Regions from separate parts of the Novosphingobium sp. CCH12-A3 genome, predicted to be linked through region 1. Evidence: predicted binding sites of a transcription regulator. Region 1 holds the regulator's gene; each other region holds the start of a gene.
The links. The regulator LexA, encoded in region 1, represses DNA repair genes until DNA is damaged. The targets are predictions, from matches to a motif close to GTTCCNCNCTTGTTCT.

Region 1 (8,052 bases):
TTCGGGTCTTCGTAATCCTCGTTCCAGCGTACGCCTGATGACATGGTCAGCAGCTGTCGCACGCTCACGTCATCGTAAGCGCTGCCCTTGAGGCCAGGAATATACTGGCTGACCTTGTCGTCCAGGCTCCTGATAGCGCCATCCTGCAAGGCTGCGCCGACAAGGGTCGAGGTGAATGACTTCGCCACCGAAAAGCTGGTCCAACGACCCTTGGCGTCGAAGTCCAGACCGTAGCGCTCCAATCGCACTTTGCCATCCTGCACGATCACCAACCCCGCCGTGCGCTGGCTTGCCATATATTCGTCCAGTCCCGGCACGGTCAGCGGCTTGCCTGCTGGAAGAGGCAAAGGTTCGGCCGCAGGCGCAATCCTGTTGGCCTTGGCCAGAAACGGCAACGTGTCCATCGCCCGGAAAGCCGCATCACGCTGCCCTTCCCGCCAAGACAGCACGTCGGCATTGGTCGGTAGCGCAAGAAGAATTCCCCGCGTTTCCTTGTCAAGCGAGGCAAACCCGGCACCTCCGGCCAGCACGACCGCTCCTAACAAAACCCACCGCTTCCGCATCCACCGCTCCCGTTATTGACACTTGGTGCAATAGCGAGCGCTGGCAGGGCGGCAAGTGACGTCAGGCCACCAACCGCACCTGCGATTGGGTGGAACCCGCAATCTTTTCAACGGCGAAGCGGCCGTCCTTCTTGAACACTTGCAGCCAGCTCCTTGATCCGAACGAGGCGGGTTGGAGCTTCGCCTTGCTCAGGACGGTAGCGAGCTCCGGCAATGCCACCCATTCCCGCTGGTTGGCCAACTCGTTCAAAGCTTCCCTGACTTTGGCCCAGTTGGCGGCTTCCGATTTGGACGGCTCTTGCGGGGGCTTGGCTTTGGTCGCAGCTGCCGTTGGTTTCTCGACTTTCTCAGAGGATGTTGCGGCAGCCTTCCTCGTGTTCAGAACGATATGGTATTTCGAGCAACTGTTTCGGAGTTTCAGGTCAGCGGCATCACCGCCGAAACCATGCACTTCGGCGCCCTCCCTGCGCAGAAATTCGACAAGTGGCTGAAAGTCACGGTCATTCGATGCAATGCAGACGCAATCAAACCCCTTGCGCAGGACGATTTCGACTGTCTCGACAGCCAAGGCGATGTCGGTGGTGTTCTTCTTGTTCTTTGAAGGTGTAACCTGTCTCACATCGAGCGGATGGTCTTTGGAATGGTCTATCCATTCGCCATTCGCCCCGTTTGCAAAGTTTCCATAGACACGGCGCAACTGCACGTCCCCCAACGACGTTGCGATCGCTTCAATCTTTGACATCGTGCTTGCGGGCACGTTCTCGCCATCAATCATGATGGCAACACGCTTCTTGTTCTGCACAGTATTCATCAATGTACTTATTGCGGCAGAAGGCTAACGAAATCCCAATATGTAGTCACTTCGGATTGGAAACGCTTTCCTACAGGGCAGGTTTTTGCCATGGTGCCGACTGTCAGCGAAGCACCTTGAAAGCCCCGGAAATCCGCGCCAAAACTGCGTTCCAACTCCCGTTCCGCAGTTCTCTCTGGACAGTGTAAACCCCGTAAACCCCCATTCAGCATTCCAGGGACAACGATGAACGACCTCACCCATCTCGATTCGACCGGCACCGCTCGCATGGTCGACGTCGGCGGCAAGACCGAGACGCACCGCGTCGCGATTGCACGTGGTATGATTCGCATGTCTGACGCCACGCTCGAGGCGATCAGGTCCGGCAATGCTCCGAAAGGCGATGTGCTTGGCCCAGCGCGGATTGCCGGGATCATGGCGGCGAAAAGGACAGGCGACCTCATCCCGCTCTGCCATCCGCTGGTGCTCGATGCGGTCAACGTCGATTTCGCCTTCGTCGCCGACGGCATCGAATGCACTGCCACCGCTTCGTTGACCGGTCGCACGGGCGTAGAGATGGAAGCGTTGACGGCGGTGAGCCTCGCCCTGCTGACGATCTACGACATGGCCAAGGCTCTCGACAAAGGCATGGTGATCGAAAGTGTCCGTCTGATCGAGAAGCGGGGCGGCAAGTCCGGAACCTGGCGCGCTCCGGAATGAAAGCGCCGCCCCTACCCCTTGCCGATGCGCAGAGCCGGTTGCTCGCGCTCGCGCCTTCGCTGCCCGTCGAGCATCGCTCGGTTGCCGAATGCCTTGGCCATTACCTCGCCGAGGACCTCCTTGCCCGGCGCACGCAGCCAGCTGCAGCCCTTTCGGCGATGGACGGCTATGCCATGCGCAGTGCCGATCTTCCGGGCCCGTGGCGCGTGATCGGTGAAAGCGCGGCCGGTCACCCCTTCGGCGGCGAGGTCGGCCCCGATGAAGCCACCCGCATCAGCACTGGCGCCATCCTGCCCAAAGGCGCGGACATGGTGCTGCTTCAGGAGGACAGCGCGCGCAACGGCAACGAGCTGAGCTTGACCGGCGAGCCACCGCAGCCCGCTTCGCGCCACGTTCGACCCGCAGGCATGGATTTCAGCTCTCGCGAAACGCTGATCTCTGCGGGTAGCCGCATTAGCCCTGCGCAAATCGCGCTCGCCATCGCCGGTGGCCACAGCCATCTCCCCGTGCGCCGGCGTGTCAGCCTGGCCGTCATCGACAGCGGCGACGAACTGGTTCCTCCCGGCCACCTGCCCGACCTGCACCAGCTTCCCGCCAGCAACGGGCCGATGCTCTGTGCGATGGCCGCCTCCCTGCCGGTCGATATCCGCCATGCCGGTCCTGTGGCGGACGAACTCGCAGAATTGGTCCGCGCGCTGGACGCGGCAAACAGCTCGGACATCATAGTCACAAGCGGCGGGGCGTCAGTCGGGGATCACGATCTCGTTCGCCCGGCGCTCGAGGCCGTTGGCGCCTCGATCGACTTCTGGCGCATCGGCATCAAGCCGGGCAAGCCGCTGCTGGTGGCAACGCGTGGATCCCAGATCATTCTCGGCCTGCCCGGCAATCCCGCCTCGGCCTTCGTCACGGCCTACCTGTTCATGCTCCCCCTGTTGAGAGCGATGCTCGGCGCGAGTGCGCCTTTGCCAAAAGCCATCCCAGCCCGGCTTGCAGAGCCACTGGCGCAGGGCGGGAGCCGAATGGAGTTCCTGCGCGCGATATGGGACGGAGCGTCGGTAAGGCTCGACCCGCTCCAGGATTCCGGAGCGCTCTCTCCACTTTCAAGGGCCAACGCGTTGGCCGTGCGGGAAGCAGGGGCCGAGGCCAAACCGGCCGGAACGGATGTTCCTATCTACCTCCTCGAAAATGGCGGAATTGCTTGACGAGTCGCAACAGGTTGCTTATCCGTTCCGCATTCGTTCGCCGGGATGGAACATTTACTCCCGGTCCATGAAAGACCAGCGGCTTTGCCTCGAAGCCGCGCATTGCGGAGTGGCCGCCGATGTTGACGCGCAAGCAGCACGAACTGCTCACCTTCATTCAGGTCCGGCTTGAAGAGTCGGGCATCTCCCCCTCGTTCGAGGAGATGAAGGAAGCGCTCGATCTGAAGTCCAAGTCGGGCGTCCACCGGCTGATCTCGGCGCTTGAAGAGCGTGGCTTCATCCGCCGCCTCCCCAACCGCGCACGGGCACTCGAAGTCCTCCGCCAGCCAGACAGCGCGGTGGGCAAGCAGAGCGCCGTTCGGCAGATTGCCAATGCAGATGGTGGAGCAACGGGCGGAAGCGTCACGGCGCTTCGTCCTGCACCAAAAGCGCCTCCCGTGCCTGTGGCGGCAAACGACGTGATCGAGCTGCCGCTGCACGGCAAGATTGCAGCCGGTGTGCCAATCGAAGCGCTTGAGACGACGGCGACCCTGCCGGTTCCTGCCGCGCTACTGGGCGCAGGAGAGCATTACGCACTCGAAGTGTCCGGTGACTCGATGGTTGAAGCCGGGATCTTCGATGGCGATTACGCGCTTGTCCGCAAGACAGATATGGCGCGCGATGGCGAGATCGTGGTTGCACTTGTGCGTGGGGAAGAGGCCACGCTCAAGTATCTCCATCACGAAAAGGGCATGGTTCGGCTGGATCCTGCCAATGCTGCCTATGATCCGCAGTTCTATCGCCCCGACGAGGTGACCGTGCAGGGCAAGCTTGCAGGCTTGCTCCGGCGTTACCACTGACGTTTGTTGCAACATAGCGCCCGGCCTTGGGCGTGCCTGATGGCAAAGGCCGCTGCGCAGGAAATGCGCGGCGGCTTTTTTTGCATCAGCATGTTATGGCAAATATCAATCGATTTGGTTGAGATTCTTCTGGATGTGATCCAGTGTGAAGTATAGTATCCACTGTTACCGAATGCCCCGCCATGGGGCGCCCCATTCCGGGACGGCCCGCCAGAACTTGGGGCGTCGGCAACGGAAGAGGTGTTGCCAATGGCTTATGCAATCGAGAATACGAGACGCAGGCAGACACAGACCTTCATCGCGGTCGGGCTGCTTCATGGAGTGGCGATCTGGGCGATCGCTTCAGGGTTCGCCAACAGCATGGTCACGATCCTGACGGACCGACTTCCTGCCAAGCAGTGGGAGGACGAGGAGGTGAAGGTAACGCCTGTCGTGCCGCCGCCGGACGTGAAACCTTCCCCACAGCCTGACAGCCGCTCGCTGGTGGCCCCCCGCCCCGACATCGCGATTACGCCGGTGGATCCTTCAAGCACAGTCCGGGATATCGACGTCACCCCGATCACACCAGTCGACCCTATCCCGAACGTCCTGCCCGACCCCCGCGCCTCTCCCTCGCCGAGCTTTGCCGTTCGCACAGCATCGCCGAAGGGATCGCCGGGCTCATGGGTCTCGGACCGCGACTATCCCTCGGCCGCAATCAGAGAAGAAAGAGAAGGGCTAACCCGCTTTCGCCTCTCGATAGGCGTGGATGGCCGCGTCACGGGATGCGAGATTACCGGATCGAGCGGGTCTCCTGACCTTGATGCAGCGACATGCACGAAAGTCAGCGCGCGGGCGCGGTTCACTCCTGCACTTGGCAGCGACGGTATGCCGACTGCGGGGAGCTATGTCGGTTCGGTGCGCTGGGTCCTTCCCTGATGAATTGGTCCGGGCGAACGTCAGGTTCGCCCGGCAAGCCTGGCGGAAGAGAGCGCTGCTTCGAGATCATCGCCCGCCGGACAAGGGAATGGACCGCCCTGGGTCGCATTCATCGCTTGGTGGCCACTGGCGCCGTTACCGGCACGGTTGCATCAGGCGCATCCGTCGCTCCAACTCCGACGTCGTTGAGTTGCGTCAGGCTGGGCGTCGGGCGGGGTTCCGGCCAGCGATACCAACCATGCTGGCCCTGCGTTTCCGCTACGGTGCGAATCCGGCCAGAGGCAAGATCGATGGATATGCCTCCCGTATTGGCGAGATAGGGTCGGTCTGCCTTCAGCATGCGCGGGCGGCACGATGCCGGAAGGCGTCGATCGGCGATGACGATGTCGGCCCGCTCGCAGGCCGCCACAAGCGCCATGTCGTCAATGTAGTTTCGGCTGCGGGCCATCAGGAGCGTAAAACGCCGTTCGCATCTGAGCACGATTGCAACGCAGAAGTCTTCATTGCAGCGAGCACCCGGCCATTCATCGAGGCGACGAAGGCTGCCTTCCATTCCGGCAAGTTCGAGCAAGTTGTCCCGCATGTAATCGCCCCTTCCCATGCGCAGGACGATCAGGTCCGATCCTTCGCCGGCTATGCCGGCATGATGGCCATCACCGGTGACGAGCACATCAGGCCGCGGCGTCAGGACCATGGCGGTGATGGCAAGACCGGCGGGTATGGTGCCAAGAAGGCGCACCTTGCCCACCCAGAGTGCCAGCCACAACATGCCGACGAGGAACAGCACGTAGCTCCATGTTTCGAAGGGCGGCATTGCAGTTACTGAGCCGGGTTGTGATGCCACGAGGTGTGCCAGCGCCAGCAGCAGATCGAGGGACTTGCCAACCAGCCACCAAACCGGTGCGCCAAGGCCTGCGAGATCAAACACCAGGGCCAAGCCGATCAGCGGCATGGTCACGAAAGTGGTCAGCGGAATGGCAATGACGTTTGCCAGCGAGCCATAAACGCCAGCGCGATGAAAATGGAACAGGCCGATTGGCATCAGTGCGAGTTCAATGACCATGCCGGTGGCCAGCAACATTACGAAGCTTCGCCCAGCCCGGACCAGGAGCCCATGGTGTTCACCGGTGAGGAACGAGCGGACCGGGCCCGCCGAGTGAAAGGCGATGATCGCAATCACGGCGGCGAAGCTCATCTGGAAGCTGGGGCCAAGGACGGCATCGGGCCAGAACAGCATGACGACAAAGCCGCCAACCGCGACCATTCGCATCGATAGTGGATCGCGTCCCAAGGCCAGCGCACCAAGGACAAGCAATGCCCCGATGCACGACCGGATGGTGGGCACTTCCGCTCCGGTCAGCAAGGTATAGCCAAATCCTGCCAGGGCGCCTGCCAGCGCAGCTGCAAGAGGCACGCGGATCCTGAGCGCAACCCAGGGAAAGAGCGCGAGCAAGCGCGCAACCAGCCAATAGACGGCCCCCACCAGCGCGCTGACATGCAAGCCGCTGATCGACAGGAGGTGGGTCAGTCCCGCATCGCGCATGGCGTCTTCATCGCTGGCAGCAATCGCCCCGCGATCCCCGCTGGCAAATGCGGCCGCAATTGTCCCCGCCGATCCGGTCAACCGTGAGCGGACATGCTCGGCCAGCGACTTCTGCAAGCTGCGAAGCGTGGTATCACGATCTGATCTTCCGACCACTCGCACATCGCCCAGCACCGTTCCCGTCGCTGCAAGGCCATCGAACCAGGCCCTGCGAGCAAAATCGTACGCGCCCGGAAGCACGGGAGCGGCCGGTGGCATGAGCCGGGCGCGCAGGGCGACCCGGGCACCTTCAGCCACGTCGCCCGGATCCTTGTCGTAAGGCAGGTTGACCCGCACGCGGACAGGACCGGCCATGCCATCCAGCATCACCCGCAATACGAGGCGCGCGCGCGCCTTTGCCGGCTCCTCCCGTCGTTCAAGAACTTCACCAGCAAGACCCGAAACCTGCGGCCTAGCTATGCCTGGTTGCCCCACCAGCGCGGAGCGCGTCCAGATGGTGACCTCGCCGGCAGCCACCATGATCGCCAGTCCTGCCACGGCGAGGCGCAGGTGAGGCCGCTTCTCGGCATTGATCGCCAGCAGGCCAAGGATGGCGATGGCCCCAAGCGCAAACAGTGCGGCAATCCAGTCGGCGCGGGAGGGAAGCGCCACCCACAGGACAATGCCTGCGGCAAAGGCCACCACCAGCCAGAGCCCCCGTTCGAACGGGTGTGCATCCAGGAAGCGTTCTGCAGCGTCGATCCGACCATCAAGCATGCTGGACAATCGCGCGCGGATGTCCCAATGCCGCGCGCGTTCGCCCGGTTCAGGGACCGGTTCGGCGGCGGGGTAGTCTGCCGCTGGCCGATCTGCAGCCGGAGACGCCATGACATTCAAAGCAAAGGAAAGCGCGGCCGATGGCAAGCGCCACTGACACCGTTTCTGCAGGATCGCCCGGCAATGCCCCGGTCGTCACCCGTTTCGCCCCTTCGCCCACTGGCTTCCTGCACATTGGCGGCGCGCGTACGGCGCTGTTCAACTGGCTCTATGCTCGCCACAACAGCGGCAAGTATCTGCTGCGCATCGAGGATACCGATCGTGCTCGCTCGACCGATGCAGCCATCGAAGCGATCTTCGACGGGCTGAACTGGCTGGGTCTGAGCGGAGACGAGGAGCCTGTGTTCCAGTTCGCCCGCTCGGAACGGCACGCTCATGTCGCGCACCAGATGCTGGAGGCCGGACACGCCTATCGCTGCTACCTGACGCAGGAAGAGCTCGCCGCTCGTCGCGAGAAAGCCCAGGCCGAGCGCAGACCCTTCCGCATCGATAGCGAGTGGCGCGATGCGACGCCAGATCAGTGGCCGACCGACCAGTCCTACGTGGTGCGCATGAAGGCGCCGCGCGACGGCGAAACGACGATTCCCGATCGCGTTCAGGGTTCCATCACGGTCCAGAACAGCGAGCTTGACGACTTCATCGTGCTGCGCTCGGACGGCAC
Region 2 (8,052 bases), on a different contig from region 1:
AACCCGCCCACAGCCGACACACCCCCGGTCGAACCGTACCGCGCCGGAATGCAGCTTCGCGTGCCTAACACCGGTGGCGACCGCCTTGATCCCGGCATGGTCGATAACAAGGGCTGGCTTTCGACACTGGCCATGCTTGGCGTGAGCGACGCTCAGCCTGAAGCTGCGCGCATCGTCGTCAGCAAGTCCAAGGGGACTCTCGAAGCCTACGACAAGTCGGACAAGCTGGTGGCCGTCTTCACCGTGACAACCGGCTCTTCCCATGATCCACTGCCGCTCGGCGACTGGAAGATCAACGGAACGTCCTACAACCCCGAATTTTCTTACGACGCCAGCCTGTTCTGGGACGTGCCCGACAGCAAGGGTGAACATCTCCTTCCGCCCGGACCGAACGGCCCCGTGGGCGTTGTCTGGATCGACCTTTCCAAGGAGCACTACGGCATCCACGGCACCCCTGAGCCGCAGACCATCGGACGCGCTGAAAGCCACGGCTGCGTTCGCCTGACGAACTGGGACGCAGCCCGGCTCGCGCAGATGGTAACGGGTGCGACGAAGGTTTCGTTTGTAAGCTGATGCCGCTTCCCATGCGTGCTTCATCGTGCAAGACAGGCCACCTGTTACACCGGATGGAGCGGAAATGAGCGGCATGGTCCCAAGGGAACTGACACTTCGTGGCGTGGTGCTGGGCGCGATCCTGACGATCGTGTTCACGGCCGCCAACGTCTACCTTGGCTTGCGTATCGGCCTGACGTTCGCGACTTCAATCCCTGCGGCTGTGATCTCCATGGCTGTTCTGCGTGCGTTTTCGGGCGCAACCATCCAGGAGAACAACATCGTCCAGACGATTGCGAGTTCGGCGGGCACGCTATCGGCGATCGTGTTCGTACTCCCCGGCCTCGTCATGGTCGGTTGGTGGGCAGACTTTCCCTACTGGGAGTCGGTCGCAGTCATTGCCGTCGGCGGCATCCTCGGCGTGATGTACTCGGTGCCGCTGCGCCGAGCCTTGGTGACCGGGTCCGACCTTCCCTATCCCGAAGGCGTTGCCGCCGCTGAAGTTCTCAAGGTGGGGGCAGGGGTCGGTGGCGCGGAGGAGAACCGGAAGGGTCTTGCTGCAGTGACTGCAGGAGGGCTCCTCGCTGCGCTCTACCCGTTGCTCGCCAAGATGAAGCTGGCCGTCGAGGAAGTGGGAGGGGCGTTCAAGGTCGGAACCGGCGGCTCGATGTTGACCGGTGGACTGTCGCTCGCCCTGGTCGGCGTTGGCCACCTCGTTGGACTTGCCGTCGGTATCGCCATGCTCGTCGGTATCGTGATCAGCTTCGGCATTCTGCTTCCACAACTGACGGCAGGCGGGATTCCGGCCGGAACCGAACTGTCCGAATTCGTCGGCACGGTTTTCCGCCAGAAGATCCGCTTCATCGGCGCTGGCACGATCGGTGTCGCGGCGATCTGGACGCTGCTTCGCGTAATTGGACCGATCGTGAAGGGAGTGACTGCGGCCATCGCTGCCAACCGCGCCCGCAGCGGTGCCGGAATGGGCAGCCTTGACCTGACCGAGCGTGACATTCCCATCGGCATCGTGGGAGGAACCATCATTGCGGCGATGATCCCGATTGCCCTGCTGCTGGCAGACTTCGCCACCGGAGGCCCGGTCGCGGCCGCGCTCGGGCTATCGCTGATCGCGTCGGTAATCTACGTACTCGTCGCCGGCATCATCATCGCCTCGGTCTGCGGTTACATGGCCGGCCTGATCGGCGCGTCGAACAGCCCGATTTCCGGCGTTGGAATCCTCGCCGCGCTTGGCATCTCGCTCCTTCTCCTTGGCCTGTTCGGACGAGGCCTGGGCGAGGATGACACCAAGGCGCTGGTCGCCTTCGCCCTGTTCGTCACCGCCATCGTGTTCGGCGTCGCGACGATCTCCAACGACAACCTGCAGGACCTCAAGACCGGCCAGCTCGTCGGCGCAACGCCGTGGCGTCAGCAGGTCGCTCTCGTGTTGGGCGTGCTGTTCGGGGCACTCGTGATCCCGCCGATCCTAGACCTGCTCAACTCAACCTTCGGCTTCCAGGGAGCGCCAGGCGCAGGCGAGAACGCGCTTTCGGCCCCGCAGGCCTCGCTGATCTCCGCCATTGCCCAAGGGGTGCTCGGCGGCAATCTTGACTGGAACCTCGTCGGCCTCGGCGCCGCGATCGGCGTGGGCGTTATCTTCGTCGACGAGATTCTGAAGCGTACCGGCAACCGCTCGCTCCCGCCGCTCGCTGTCGGCATGGGCATGTACCTGCCAACCTCGGTCACGGCGATGGTGATCCTTGGCGCGGTACTTGGCCACCTTTACAATGGATGGGCCGCCCGCCAGTCCGCGCCCGAATTTGCCGAGCGCATGGGCGTCCTCACCGCCACCGGCCTGATCGTCGGTGACAGCCTGTTCAACATTGCCTACGCCGCAATCGTCGCGGCTACCGACAATCCCGATGCCCTGGCTGTGGTCGAGGACTTCCCGGGCGCGCTGCCATTCGGCGTGATCGCGTTCGGGAGCATCATCGCCTACGCCTACTGGCGCATGCGGCGTGACAGTGCCGTGGGATCAGCCTGAGGTAGAGAGGTTGACCGGCCCGGCATGAACGCAACGCAGGTTGAGTTGCGTATCGTCCGTCGCCAGTTCGCGCAGGATTTCCTCGCCGTCCATCTGGAAGCGGCGGCCGGCGAACACGCCGCTGGTGATCGTCACCCGGTCTGCCAGGCGCAGATAGGTGCCGCGCGATCCATCAGGTGCGATATAGCTCGAATCCGGGATCGTCTTGAACCCCAGTTCAGGCTTCTCGACCGGAAGCACCGCGGCATCGCCCGGCACTTCGCAAGTCCAGCCGCCCTTGGGCAGGACCATCAGCCTGCCGCCCGGCACCGCCTGGGCAACGCCAGCAAGACCGAGAACTCCGACTGCGAAAACAACCATGCGCTTCATGCTCGTTGCGCTAGCACGTGGCAGCAGCGTTGGGCAATCGCGCTTGAAGCTTTGGGCCCGAACCGCTAAGGGCCGCGCTTCCCTACTCACGGTAAGGCTCTTTCCATCATGAAGATCAGCGGCGTGGACATCCGTCCGGGCAATATCCTGGAATACGAAAAGGGCATCTGGAAGGTCGCCAAGACCCAGCATACCCAGCCCGGCAAGGGCGGCGCCTTCATGCAGGTCGAGATGAAGAACCTCATCGACGGCCGGAAGACCAACGTCCGCTTCCGCAGCGCCGACACTGTCGAGCGCGTCCGCCTCGACACCAAGGACTTCCAGTTCCTTTACGCCGAGGGCGAGGACCTGGTGTTCATGGACGTCGAGACCTACGACCAGATCAACCTGCCCAAGGATCTGCTCGGCGATGCCGCAGCGTTCCTGCAGGATGGCATGACCGTTCTTCTCGAAATGTATGACGAGCGCCCGATCTCGGTGCAGCTGCCGGAACAGGTGGAAGCCACCATCGTCGAAGCCGACGCCGTGGTGAAGGGCCAGACCGCCTCTTCGTCGTACAAGCCCGCCATCCTCGACAATGGCGTGCGCGTGATGGTGCCGCCGCACATCGAGAGCGGCACGCGCATCGTCGTCGATGTGTATGAGCGCAGCTACGTCGGCAAGGCGAACTGATCGATGGCAGCCATTTCCGGCCTGATCCGCGTGATGGAGCGCGCGGCGCGCAAGGCGGGTGGCCGCCTGCGCCGCGACTTCGGCGAGATCGAGCATCTTCAGGTCAGCAAGAAGGGCCCGGCGGACTTCGTCTCGAAGGCCGACCAGCACGCCGAACGCACGCTGTGGGATGATCTCCGCGCGGCACGTCCGGGCTGGGGCTTCCTGATGGAAGAAGGTGGTGAGATCGCCGGTGAGCCGGGCAAGCCGCGCTTCATCATCGATCCGCTCGACGGCACCAGCAATTTCCTCCATGGCATTCCGCATTTCGCGATCTCGATCGCCGTGCAGGAACCCACGCTGGACGGGAAGGGCTGGGGCGAAGTCACCGCAGCGCTCGTCTATCAGCCGATCACCGACGAAAGCTTCTGGGCCGAAAAGTCGCAAGGTGCATGGCTGCAGGACCGCCGGTTGCGCGTTTCGGCGCGTCGCCATCTCGACGAGGCGCTGATTGCCACTGGCATTCCGTTCTCCGGCCGGGGTGACATGGGTGAATGGATTCGCATCTACAGCGAGTTGGGCCCCCGCATTGCCGGTATCCGCCGTTTCGGCGTCGCCTCGCTCGACCTTGCCTGGGTCGCAGCGGGCCGCTTCGACGGATTCTGGGAATCCGGTCTCTATCCCTGGGATACGGCAGCAGGTTGCCTTCTCGTGCGCGAAGCCGGCGGTTTCGTGTCCGATTACAAGGGGCGCTCGCACCCGATCTGCGACGAGACGATCCTCGCCGGCAACGATGCGCTGCACTCGAAGCTCCACAAGCTTCTTGTTGGCGCACTCCGTAACGCTTGACGTTGCAGGACGGCGCTGGCTAAGGCCGGTGCCGTCCAGTGCCCCTGTGGCGGAATGGTAGACGCGAACGACTCAAAATCGTTTGTAGAAATACGTGCCCGTTCGAGTCGGGCCAGGGGCACCATTCCCTAATCGACAGCATCCGATCCGGATCGCAGCGCCGATTGCGCGGCAAGCGCGCTGACCTGCTCGGGCGTCGGCGTCATCTGCCCCTGTTCCAGGCGCTTTTTCCGCTCTTCCTCAAGCTTGCGCAGATAGGCTGCGCGTTGCGCAGGCGTCATCCGGGCAAGCGCAGCCTGGTCAACTTCGATGATGATCGTGCCGGGCGCTGTCGTCATTCCCTCGGGAATGATGCTGCTGTTCCCGCCGGGTCCCCCGCTGCCATCCATCGGCGCGCCGAACTGGCCATTGAACCCGGCCTGTCCCGACGACGACTTGCGCTGGCTGGAGCGGTTGTCCACCAACTTGGCCTTGCCGCTCCGCGCCTTGGCAGCCTGGCGCTCGGCGTGACGGTCAGCCTGTGCCATCGCCTCCTGCGCATCACCGTTGGCGAACACGGCAATCACCGTCGAAAGGGCAACGGTGAGTACCGCAAAGTGGCGGTACATGCGGGGCTGGATACCCAGAAAATGATCAGACGGCGCGGCCATGGCTAAGGGGCATACCTGATGCGCCGTTAAGGATGATGCCCCACAGCATGGTTAGCAAAGAGCTACGGAAATGGCGGAGATGCGCTTGCGTTCCGCCTATGTTCTGGTAATCGCACTGCATGGCCAAACCCAAACGTCGCTTCGTCTGCCAGGCCTGTGGCAGCGTCACCACCCGCTGGCAGGGGCAATGTGTTGATTGCAGCGAATGGAACACGCTTGTCGAAGAAGCGCCGGAAACGATCTTCTCGGCCAAGCATGACCTGTCTAGTGGCGGCCGCCGCGTTGCCTTCGTGCCGCTTGATGCGCCGGTCGCGCTTCCGGTGCGCCGGTCCACAGGCATTGCCGAGTTTGATCGGGCACTGGGCGGCGGGCTTGTTCCCGGTTGTGCTGTCTTGATGGGCGGTGATCCCGGCATCGGCAAGTCAACCTTGCTCCTTCAGGCGGCGGCGCAGATCGCTATGGCCGGAGGCGAGGCGGTCTATATCAGCGGCGAAGAAGCGTCGGATCAGGTTCGCCTGCGGGCTGACCGCCTCGGCCTCGGCAAGGCGCCGATCCAACTGGCTTCGGCTACATCGGTGCGGGACATTCTGACCACGCTGGGATCGATGAACCCGCCCTCGCTGCTGGTGATCGATTCGATCCAGACGATGCATTCGGACCAGATCGAAGGTGCGCCGGGCACGGTCAGCCAGGTTCGCGGATGTGCGTTCGAACTTATCCGTTATGCAAAGGAAACCGGCGTCTCGCTGGTGCTTGTGGGCCACGTTACCAAGGACGGCTCGATCGCGGGCCCGCGCGTGCTCGAACACATGGTCGATGTGGTCATGAGCTTCGAAGGGGAGCGCAGCCACCAGTATCGCATTCTTCGCGCAATCAAGAACCGCTTCGGCGCCGTGGACGAGATCGGCGTCTTCGCAATGGCCGGGGCAGGGCTGGAAGAGGTCGGCAATCCCTCGATGCTGTTCCTTTCGGGGCGCGAGGATCAGGTCGCGGGCAGCGCAGTCTTCCCGGCACTTGAAGGCACGAGGCCGGTGCTGGTTGAAATTCAGGCGCTTACGGTCCGGCTCGCGAGCGGGGCCACACCGCGGCGCGCCGTGGTGGGGTGGGACAGTGGCCGGCTTGCCATGTTGCTGGCGGTGCTCGAAGCCCGATGCGGCTTGAGCTTTTCGACGGCCGAAGTCTATCTCAATGTCGCAGGCGGTTACCGTCTGACCGACCCGGCCGCCGACCTTGCCGTGGCCGCAGCGCTGATCTCCGCCTTGTCGGACCGCCCTTTGCCTGCCGCTTCGATCTGGTTCGGGGAGGTCTCGCTCGCTGGCGAAGTCCGCCCGGTGGCCCACACACCCGTTCGCCTGCGCGAAGCGGCCAAGCTGGGTTTCAGCCTCGGCTGCGGACCCGAAGCAGGCGCGGAAAAGGTCGACGGTCTGCGCTACTCCCCGCTCAAGCTGCTGCCAAATCTCATTGACCGCATAATGGGCGGCTCATAGGCTCGCGGCGCAATGACCGGTCTTGATTATGTCGTCCTGATCTTCCTGGGCATCGGTGCCGTCGGGGGATTCATACGTGGCTTCATCGAGGAAGTGCTCTCGCTGGCCGCGTGGTGCATTGCCTTGCTGGCAGTGCATTATCTCCACGCACCGCTGACGCTTTGGCTGGCCGTCCATCTGCCGACCGAGACTGGCGCCGGGGTCCTCGCATTCTTCCTGCTGCTGTTGCTCCCCTATCTTCTCACGCGGATTATTGCGCGTCGGATGGGGTCTGCCAGTCGGGATTCGGCGATTGGACCGATTGATCGCGTGCTGGGTTTCGGGTTCGGCGCGGTCAAGGGCTTCATCATCGTCGTGCTGGGCTATTCGATCATCGTCTTCGGCTATGATCTCGTCTGGGGTGAGGATGGGCGTCCGGAGTGGATCGTGCAGTCGCGCGCCTATCCCTTCCTCAATGCCGCAAGCGAAGAATTGCTGACACTGATTTCGGAGCGCCGTGAAGAAGCTGCCGATCAGGCCCGTGAAGTTGCCAGGCGCAAGGCGCGCAAGCAGTTGCTGGGCGAATAGAATGACCACGCGCGGGCTCTACACGGCCGACATCCTGGGCCAGGCCATGGTTTTGGCACAGTATCCGTGGGTGTCGGATGCGCCGTATCACGGCGCGGCTAGGTCACGCAGTTGTGGCAGTTCGATCGAACTTTCGCTTCGCACGGACGATACTGGCGCCATAGAGGCAGTCGGCGTTCGCCCGCACGCCTGCGCGGTTGGCCAGGCAGCGGCTGCGGTCTTTGCCGAGCAGGCTGCTGGCCGCTCCCGAACCGACATTGCACGGGCACGGGTGACGCTGGCGGCATGGCTGGTGGGGGAGGGCAACCAGCCTGAGTGGCCGGGCATCCACTTGCTCAATCCGGCGCTCGCCTATCCCGCTCGCCACGCCGCGATACTGCTCGCATGGGATGCCGCACTTGATGCTCTGCCGGAGCATGTCCTTCCCTGATCGAATGCGGGGCTTGCGGCAGGCGACTCCGCTTGGCTACAGCACCCTCCGATAAGAGTGACGCGGGGGAAATCGAGTGCCAGATACCATGAAACACGGGGCCGCGGTGGAGCCGAGCGCTTCCGACATCAGGCTGGTGATCGCTGCCAGTTCGGCGGGTACCGTGTTCGAGTGGTACGATTTCTTCATCTACGGCACACTTGCCGCGATCATCGGCAAGACGTTCTTCCCATCCGACAACGCAACGCTCCAGCTGCTACTGGTGTGGGCAGGGTTCGCCGTCGGTTTCGGCTTTCGTCCTCTGGGCGCCGTGCTGTTCGGCTTCCTGGGTGACAAGCTGGGCCGCAAGTACACGTTCCTCGTAACCGTGACGCTCATGGGTATCGCCACCGCAGGCGTCGGCCTTATTCCCTCGGCTGACAGCATCGGCCTTGTCGCCCCCGCAATCGTCATTCTTCT
Region 3 (8,052 bases), on a different contig from region 1:
CGCAGGAAACTGCAGTCGCGGACTGCATGGCCGCGATGGGCGTCTTTGACGCCCCGCTGCCGCCATTGTCTCCGGAGCAGCTTGCAGATGTGCAGGAGCTCTTGGCACAAACAGCTATCGCAGGATCGAGCCCGGATACCATCTCAAAGCTCACTGTGGCCGATCAAGGGCTACCGAGCAGCATCAAACTGGATGCGTCGGCGAACACCGCTGCAGCAAGGGAGAGTTACGCAACGTGGCAACAGAACGACCATGAGCGTCAGTCTATTGGCGCGAGCGTTGCCGGACATACGCCGGTAGCGAAAAAAGAAAGCGCCGTAGCCATCTGGCTGAAAACTATGGATCGGGCCGGGGATTTTGATGTCGGCCGAAGGACCGATAAGGTCGACAACTATCGCTTCAGAACAATGTGGTATCCCCGACAGGCAGCGTCCGGCAGGGCAGGTCAAAGCCCATTTCTGCTGCCTGGGGTTAATCATGATCGCTGGATGTCGGACCACGCTCCCTTCATTTTGCGCCGCTCCGACGTCTCGTCGCCACCGCGCAGGACGGTCCTGACCGACGAAGGGGAAGACACTCCGCGGCCGCTCCACTTTCTCGACAACGGCAGCGTAATCTTTGACGCCCTCGTTGACGGGTACTGCGCTGCAGCTGCCTCGACATTTAGTCAGGCAAAGCGCCTCACGCAGTCCATCGTCATGATGCCAGAAGGCCATCCGGCGCTTGCAATTGGCTCCACGGTTCTGTTGTCGGCCGCCCAAATAGATCCATTTCCTGATGAGCTTTTGCCGGGCTTGTGGTCCACCCAGGCGGAGGAATTGCTCGCCGCTGCGCCGACCGAAGCGCAACGCAGTGCCCTCCTCGCGGATCGCAAGGCGCTCATGAGTCGCTGGCGGGCAGTGCAGCGCGCCGTGAGGCTTGCCGCACCGGCACGACTTCTCCTCATCGGATCGGCCCACGGAAAGGAGGGCTGGCACATGTTGTCACGAGAGCAAATCGAGACATACCTACAGCCATTTTCTCCACCAGACTGGAAGGCGGCTGCGAGGGGCAGGCTTGCGGCCCAGCCTCTCATGAAACAGGATTTGGTGGAGCGTTTGGAAGTCGTGCATCGGGATCTGGTGGCGAAAGCTGTCACGCAGTTTCACGAAGATGCGGTTGAACGGACCAAAAGCGCACTTGAAATCTTAGCGGCGCAGACGTCGGCAACCTTCGAAGCTGAACTCCGAAACCGAAATCTTGCTGCGGAACGTCGCAGAAACGGCCGCCCCGAGGGCGTGCCGGAAGAGCTATGGCTTGGGCAGGTGGCCGCTCTCGAACGACTATCAGCATCAAGCGAGATCAACTCAGGTGAAGCTCTGGCTCTGATCCGCCACTACCAAACCGGAGAGCTTCTAGCCGGCGAGCCGCAAACTATTTCAATATTGGCGGGCCTGCGGACTATCGACTAGTACGGTGGTATCGGTGGACACGAAGCAGGTGCGACCAATTCTTGGCTCTTTGGAAACGGGACTGAGCCGCCGAAGCACAATCGAGTGAAGTCACGATGCGGGTCAGGCTTCCTGCCTCGACCTAACCAGCGGCACGAAGTCCACTAGGCTCATGAGCCATGCCCGTTGCGCCGGACGATATGTGGCATGAAGCCGCTGCGGCACTACCAGCTGCAGCTTCTTGGCCTGCATTTCATTGGTCTGGTTTTCTGAAATGCCGGGCTCCAACGTGAGCAAATGCTTCTCTTCGATGCGGACAGCTTCGGATAGAACCTGACGCCAGCGGTCCTTGAGGGTCGACTTCGCGCCCAGCATCGTAAGGCGCGCCGACGAGAACGCCGGGTCCCGATATTCAGCCTGTCCCGGGAAGAGAAAGTCCGGCTTGTTGCGGTTCTCAGTCTCGGCCCCGCGGGCATACCGGATACCTTGCGCTAGGAAAACAGCCTCGAGATGATTCTCCAGAGCCTGACCAGCGCGCGCCTTGCGCCGGTTCTGGACGCTCAGGGAGAAGGACAGAAAGCCATCGACGTCGGCGCCATTGACGTCGGCACCATCGGCCGCCCGGAACCCGTCGCCGATTCGCGCTGCCACGATCCTGCGCTCCAGGCGCCGGAAGAGCTGCTCCTCCCGATCCATCCAGTCGATCAACGCCAGATCCGGATCATCTGCCGCTGAAACCTCTGGCAGCGAGGAACGGGCAAGGTCAGAAAACACCCGGGTCGTCGGGAATTGCAGCCCGAACGGCTCGATAAGACTGTCGAGTCGATCAGCCTCAGGCTCCTCGGGCTCAATCCCCAACTCGTCGAGAATATAGCGGGCTGCGAAATCGAGCTCGGCGCTCTGGTCAGCGGAGATTTCCTGATAGGTAAAGCCAAGCTCCGGCTGCTCCTCCAGCCCGAACAGCCACATGAGCTGGTTCTGGACGGTTCCGGCAGGCGTGATGACCACCAGCACCAAGCCATCACGCTGCAGAGCAAGGAACAGCATGTCGCCCGGTCGCATCATTTCAGTGACCGAGTTGCCGGAATAATAGAGGTGATATTCTGGCGCGCGGGGCTTGCCCTTGCGTACGTTGGACCAGCTCATGAAGCCGTCCTCCGCCAGAGCCTCCTGCTCCCCTGAAATCCAGATGAAGCGCGTCGGAATGCCACGCCGGTCTTCGTCGCCCATCAGACGCCGCAGCGGCCTCGTCCCCTGAAACTCGTGCTGGTTCGACCGCTCGGTAATCGTCTCGACCAGCGTAAGCTGCTTGGCAACCACGCCAACGAAAAGATCCGACAACATCCCCCGACGCATTTATGTTCCCCTGATCTCCATCCGCTGCCGGTCAGACCTGACCCAGTTCTCACAGCTGTCGAGTACGTTGTCCAATGGCAATCGGGTCCGCCCCTTGAGCGCGCACTCCCAGACGACTGCCTGCCGCCATCCAGCATTAGCAAGCGCGGCGTCAGTGCGAGCATCAACCTCCCGGTTGCGTGCGATCTTTGAGCGCCAGAAGTCGGGGCGCGTCGATGGCCATTTGAATAGATGGCAGTCGTGCCCGTGCCAAAAGCAGCCATGGGCGAGGATCACGGCCCGATGGCGTGTGAACACGATGTCCGGCTTGCCCGGCAATGCGGGATCGTGAAGCCGAAATCGCAAGCCGCGCGCGTGAAGCCCCTTTCGAAGCAGCAGTTCAGGCTTGGTGTTAGTCGCCCGAATACCTGCCATCATCCGGCTGCGGACATCAGCCGGTACAATGTCAGCCATGTGCGAGCGCTGGCTCCCGATCGGGACGGGTCACGGTGACCGGTGCAGTTGTTGGACGTTCGTTTCCAATCACCAGCGCCGCCTCGATATGCGGCTTCATTGCCTCGGCGATGAACTCCACGACCGGCACCACGACAGCATTGCCGAACTGACGGTAGGCCTGCGTATCCGAAACCGGGATCTTCCATCGACGATCGCCCCGGTCGAAGCCCATAAGTCGGGCACATTCCAGCGGCGTCAGACGCCGGGGACGCTTGCCCGGTTGGGCCACGAGCACTTCCGAGCCGTCCTTGTAATAGCGGGCCGACAGGGTGCGCGTGACATCGTCCGGTCCGAACAGGCTGTAGCCGAAACCATTGCCCTTGGCATTGTGCTTCTCCTTGTAGGCCTGGAGGTATTCCCACAGCCGTTCGGTCAGCGTGTACCGCGGATCGACATCTTCATGCCGCTCAAGAATGCTGCCGAGCTTTGGACCACCTGCAGGCAGTTTCAGCCCGTTGAGATCAAAGCTCGTCGGATCCCGGAATCCGACGATGAAAATGCGTTCGCGCTTTTGCGGAACCCAATGTTCTGAGCTGATGACCCGCGTCTGCACATGATAGCCGAGTTCATTCGTCAGCACATTCATGATGGTCGCAAAGGTGCGACCCTTGTCATGGCTTTCAAGATTCTTGACGTTTTCCAGCACGAAGGCAGCGGGGCGATGGTGCGCTATGATCTGGGCCGTGTCGAAGAAAAGCGTGCCCTGCGTGTCGCACAGGAAGCCATGCGGTCGCCCCAGCGCATTCTTCTTTGACACACCGGCAATCGAGAAAGGCTGGCAGGGGAAACCCGCAAGAAGCACGTCATGCTCGGGGATTTTCGCCGGATCCTCGGCATACTCCCGGATGTCACCGGCCAGTGGATGGTTGTCCCGGAAATTCTGCGCATAGGTTTTCTGGGCGTTGGCATCCCATTCAGACGTGAAGACGCAATGGCCGCCGATGCCCTGAAAACCGATCCTCAAACCGCCAATTCCGGCAAACAGATCAATGAACCGGAATGAAACCTGGCGCGGCTGTTGAACTGTCTTCCGCGCCGCATCTTCAAGGACCCGTCGCCCGAGTGCTGACGGACGCCCGGTGCCGTTCGCGTAACGGGCGATGGTGCGCTCGGACACTGAAAGCAGCGCGGCTGCTTCGGCATGAGACAGGCCTGCTCGGTCACACAGCTGATTAAAGTCGTTCTGCCGTACCACTGATCTGCGCATCGTCGCCTCGCTGTGTCGAATTCGGTCACGTTGGCAGAATGATTCCCAGAGGGCAAGCTCTGTTCCTTTAATGTTCACCTTTCATGCGGGCAACTCGACAGCAATTTCATCTTGAGAGAGCCGACAAGCCATCGGGTTGCGAACGCTCTGGCCAGTTCGGCTGATTTCACCACTTGCTCCCACGTCTTTCAGATAACCGCGCAAGCGTTCTTCGGTCCGCCGACGCGGGCGCCTGCCTGACCTAAGGTCAGCAACGAGCCTCGGGTCTCCGACAGCCAACCTGCCGAAGGTGCTCGGCGACGTCCGGGTTCGCGCCAGATATTCCTCAATCTGCTCCAGAAGCTCCATTGTCTTGGACTCGCTTTGCGCTTGCGTTCTTGTTATGTTCTTACTAGGAAGCCTTCCTAGAGTCTAGGATCGATTTTCCTAGGTGCCCGCGATAGGACTGACAGTCATGGACGACGCACGGAAAGCCCTCGACGAACTGATCCAGCAACGAGGAGTGAATTATTCCTCGGTTTCGCGACTGCTCGGCCGCAACGCAGCCTATATCCAGCAGTACATTCGCCGCGGCAGCCCGAGGCACCTGGACGAGCAGGATCGCTCGGTGCTCGCCCGCTTTTTCGGGGTGGACGAGAAGGTGCTTGGTGCCCCTGCCCGTCGCTCAGGTCCGGTCGTCGAACTGGTCCATGTGCCCGTTCTCAATGTCGAGGCGTCGGCTGGCCACGGTGCTCTGGCCGAAATGGAATCCAAATCCGCGCAATTCGGCTTCGATGAGAAGTGGCTGCGCCGGCTGACCGCCAGCAAGGCATCGAGCCTGTCGATCATCGCCGTGCATGGCGACTCGATGGAGCCCACCCTCCACGATGGCGACGAGGTCATGGTCGATCTTGCCGATGGCCAGGCGCGCCTGAGAGACGGGATCTATGTCCTGCGGATGGATGACATGCTGAGCGTCAAGCGGATTGCCCTCGAACCGCAGGGCAAGCGCGCTTCGGTTCTGAGCGACAACCCGGCCTATCCAAGCTGGCGCGGCCTCGAAAAGCGGACGCTCAACATCGTCGGGCGGGTTCTCTGGTTCGGACGGGCACTCTAAGGAGGTCATCTGATGCTTGCCCTCCTTGCCGCCTCGATCGTCGCCTCCAGTCAGACCTTCACCTGCACACCAACCCATGTCTGGGATGGCGATGGCCCGGTCTGGTGTGCGGAAGGGCCCCGCATTCGCATCGCTGGCATTGCCGCCCGGGAAATGGATGGCAGCTGCCGCACCAATCAGCCCTGCCCCGATGCCACGGCGATCGAGGCACGCGATGCGCTTGTCCAGCTAATGGGCGGCGCGCGCGGGACGATTTCGACGGGTCACGTTGTGGTTCGAGGGCCGCGGCTGTCATGCCGCTCCGAAGGTTCCGCGGGCGGAAGCCGAACGGCTGCCTGGTGCCGCCTGCCCTCCGGCGCAGATCTCTCCTGCGCGATGATCCGCACGAGAACGGTGCTGCGATGGGACCGGTACTGGAAAGGGCCAGCGTGCCGGTAAGCCCCGACCTACACCTTCGTGGCGAGCTCGTCGAAGGGCCGCTTGGCCTCGTGCTCCAGGCAGGCGGCGGCCACTGGGAACTGGATGCGCCGAGGTCAGCTCGACGCCTTGTCGGCCGCGAGGTCGACGTCACTGGCCAGCGTACGGGATTCAACGGCTTGATCTGCAAGCAGGTCTGGCCGGCAGGGACAGCCCAACCTCACCAAATGCAGCTTCCAATCGAACGCCTGCTCGTTGGTGGTTTCGTGATTTACGGACTTCTGGCGACCCTGGCCGGGCTTGCCGGACAGCTTTCTTGATGATCAGCGATTGGGAACTCTGGGCCTGTGCCAACCATGTTCTGCAAACCCATGGCGACAAGGCACCGTTGCACGTCGCCGAGCAGATTGGCGCTCTCGCTCTCGCGAACGACCAGGCTGGCATTCGTGCGTGGCAGGCCATCGCTGAGCGGATTGTCCAGCTGACCTCCAGCCGTGATGGCGCCCGGCTGCAGTAGCCGTCTTCGGCGCTACCGTCTCGTTCATCCGATCGGCGAAAGATCGCCTGGAAAGAGACATGCCTGCGCGCTGGATGGGCCACACGCATCGACTTCGATCCTGAAACCACGCATGCGCTCCACCAGATGGCGAGCAAGATCGACACGCGCACCACGCTGCACACGCGGATCATCGGCATTGAGGCGAGCGAGGGTGTGCTCTGGCGCAACGGCCATGGCGACTTCGAGGTGGGTCAGAAAAAGGTCGTCAGAGATTCGGCGCATGCGCCCATGAGAACAAATAAAGAACTTATCGTCAACCGGCGGCGTGCGGAGAGGTGTGAAAGGGGCGACACTATATGCCGATCTCGAAGGGCTTGGCGATCGAGCGATCGAGCTCTGGAGGCTTGCGTTCAGGCGTAGGCGCACGGTCTTTTGCCTGCCCTTTGGCGGCTGCATCGCGGAGCAGATCAACCGTCTCCAACGCCGAGCGCTTCATGCCGGCGTTGCGCTCGACCGCCGCTTCGAGTTTGCCGGCATTATCGACATACAGGGTGAGGCCATCGCGCAGCCGCGTGATCGTCACGAGAAACGTCTGCTGGTTGGCCAGATTGCGCTCACGGCTGTCCATGACCGCGATGCCGCGATCGGAGGTGAGCCCCTGAGCCATATGGGCATTGAGCGCATAGGCGAGATCGAGACGGCGGAGCATTGGGTCGCCCTGCTCCAGCCTGTGCTCTGCACCGTGAGAAGTCTTCACAACCACCCCGGCGCTGTCGACTGCAACAATCCGAGCCTGGTCGGCATTAAGCAGGCCCCGCTTGTGATCGGTCCCGGTCCAACGAATCCGGTCATGAGTGTGGATGTCGATTTCGCGCACCTCGAACAGCCGCAGTGCATCCTGCTCACCTTGTGGCCGGAACTTACCCGGACGAAGCTCGAACTGGCGCCCCCGCTCGTTTTCCAGCGTCACCCGCTCGCGCGCGATGTCGGCCGAGACCACACGATACTCGCCGGGAGAAAGGCCCTGCCCTCGTTGGCGGCGCGCGACCTCGACCACCATGCCGGGTGCATAAGTGCTGGCATAACGCAGCTCTTCGCGGGTGACGTTGACGCGCGACAGGGTACTGAGGCGCATCGTCCCTGGCCCCAGTTCCCCGTTTGCCTTCAGGCCCGTCTGTACGGCTTCATTCACAGCGCTTCGCAAGGCCCGGCCTGAAGCATAGATTGCAGTTGCCTCCCGCTCCCCTGATGAGAGCGACAGCCATGCCGCCGCAGCCTCGACGGCAGCTCCGTTTCCCACCTCGATCACCTGGGGCGCCAGATGACGCATGGCGTCCTCAATCCGTCCCTCTTGGGCAGCCTGCTGGGTATCACGCAGCACCTCGGTCCGCGCCCTGAGGTTGGTGCTCATAACAGCCGTCTCAACGCCGGCCTGCTGCATCACATCAAACGGCTTGCCGGAATCGACAGCGCCCAGCTGCTTGCGGTCACCGATGCTGGCAAAGCGGCCGAGCTCGAGCAGGTTAGCCAGCCGCACCAGCTTTTCCTTGTC

Region 2: the regulator LexA is predicted to act here: its motif matches at 5,199-5,214, upstream of radA (DNA repair protein RadA).
Region 3: the regulator LexA is predicted to act here: its motif matches at 4,653-4,668, upstream of AX703_RS19500 (S24 family peptidase).

Annotation. Positions count from the first base shown of each region.
Region 1 covers NZ_LSIA01000160.1:192-8,243, forward strand. The annotation lists partial or broken gene AX703_RS12345 (serine hydrolase) at 1-563, opposite strand, end outside; gene AX703_RS12350 (NYN domain-containing protein) at 625-1,374, opposite strand; gene moaC (cyclic pyranopterin monophosphate synthase MoaC) at 1,600-2,073, shown strand; gene AX703_RS12360 (molybdopterin molybdotransferase MoeA) at 2,070-3,275, shown strand; gene lexA (transcriptional repressor LexA) at 3,395-4,114, shown strand; gene AX703_RS12370 (energy transducer TonB) at 4,364-5,032, shown strand; gene AX703_RS12375 (ComEC/Rec2 family competence protein) at 5,142-7,442, opposite strand; gene gltX (glutamate--tRNA ligase) at 7,472-8,052, shown strand, end outside.
Region 2 covers NZ_LSIA01000315.1:9,916-17,967, forward strand. The annotation lists gene AX703_RS26005 (L,D-transpeptidase) at 1-573, shown strand, start outside; gene AX703_RS26010 (OPT family oligopeptide transporter) at 638-2,590, shown strand; gene AX703_RS26015 (hypothetical protein) at 2,582-2,959, opposite strand; gene efp (elongation factor P) at 3,068-3,631, shown strand; gene AX703_RS26025 (inositol monophosphatase family protein) at 3,635-4,459, shown strand; tRNA gene AX703_RS26030 (tRNA-Leu) at 4,500-4,583, shown strand; gene AX703_RS26035 (hypothetical protein) at 4,588-5,109, opposite strand; gene radA (DNA repair protein RadA) at 5,229-6,596, shown strand; gene AX703_RS26045 (CvpA family protein) at 6,609-7,163, shown strand; gene AX703_RS26050 (iron-sulfur cluster assembly scaffold protein) at 7,165-7,593, shown strand; gene AX703_RS26055 (MFS transporter) at 7,682-8,052, shown strand, end outside.
Region 3 covers NZ_LSIA01000236.1:8,327-16,378, forward strand. The annotation lists gene AX703_RS19480 (SNF2-related protein) at 1-1,451, shown strand, start outside; gene AX703_RS19485 (type II restriction endonuclease) at 1,554-2,771, opposite strand; gene AX703_RS19490 (very short patch repair endonuclease) at 2,787-3,239, opposite strand; gene dcm (DNA (cytosine-5-)-methyltransferase) at 3,232-4,488, opposite strand; gene AX703_RS19500 (S24 family peptidase) at 4,943-5,584, shown strand; gene AX703_RS26885 (thermonuclease family protein) at 5,597-6,022, shown strand; gene AX703_RS19505 (DUF5818 domain-containing protein) at 6,013-6,321, shown strand; gene AX703_RS19510 (hypothetical protein) at 6,321-6,518, shown strand; gene AX703_RS19515 (hypothetical protein) at 6,543-6,782, opposite strand; gene mobF (MobF family relaxase) at 6,853-8,052, opposite strand, start outside.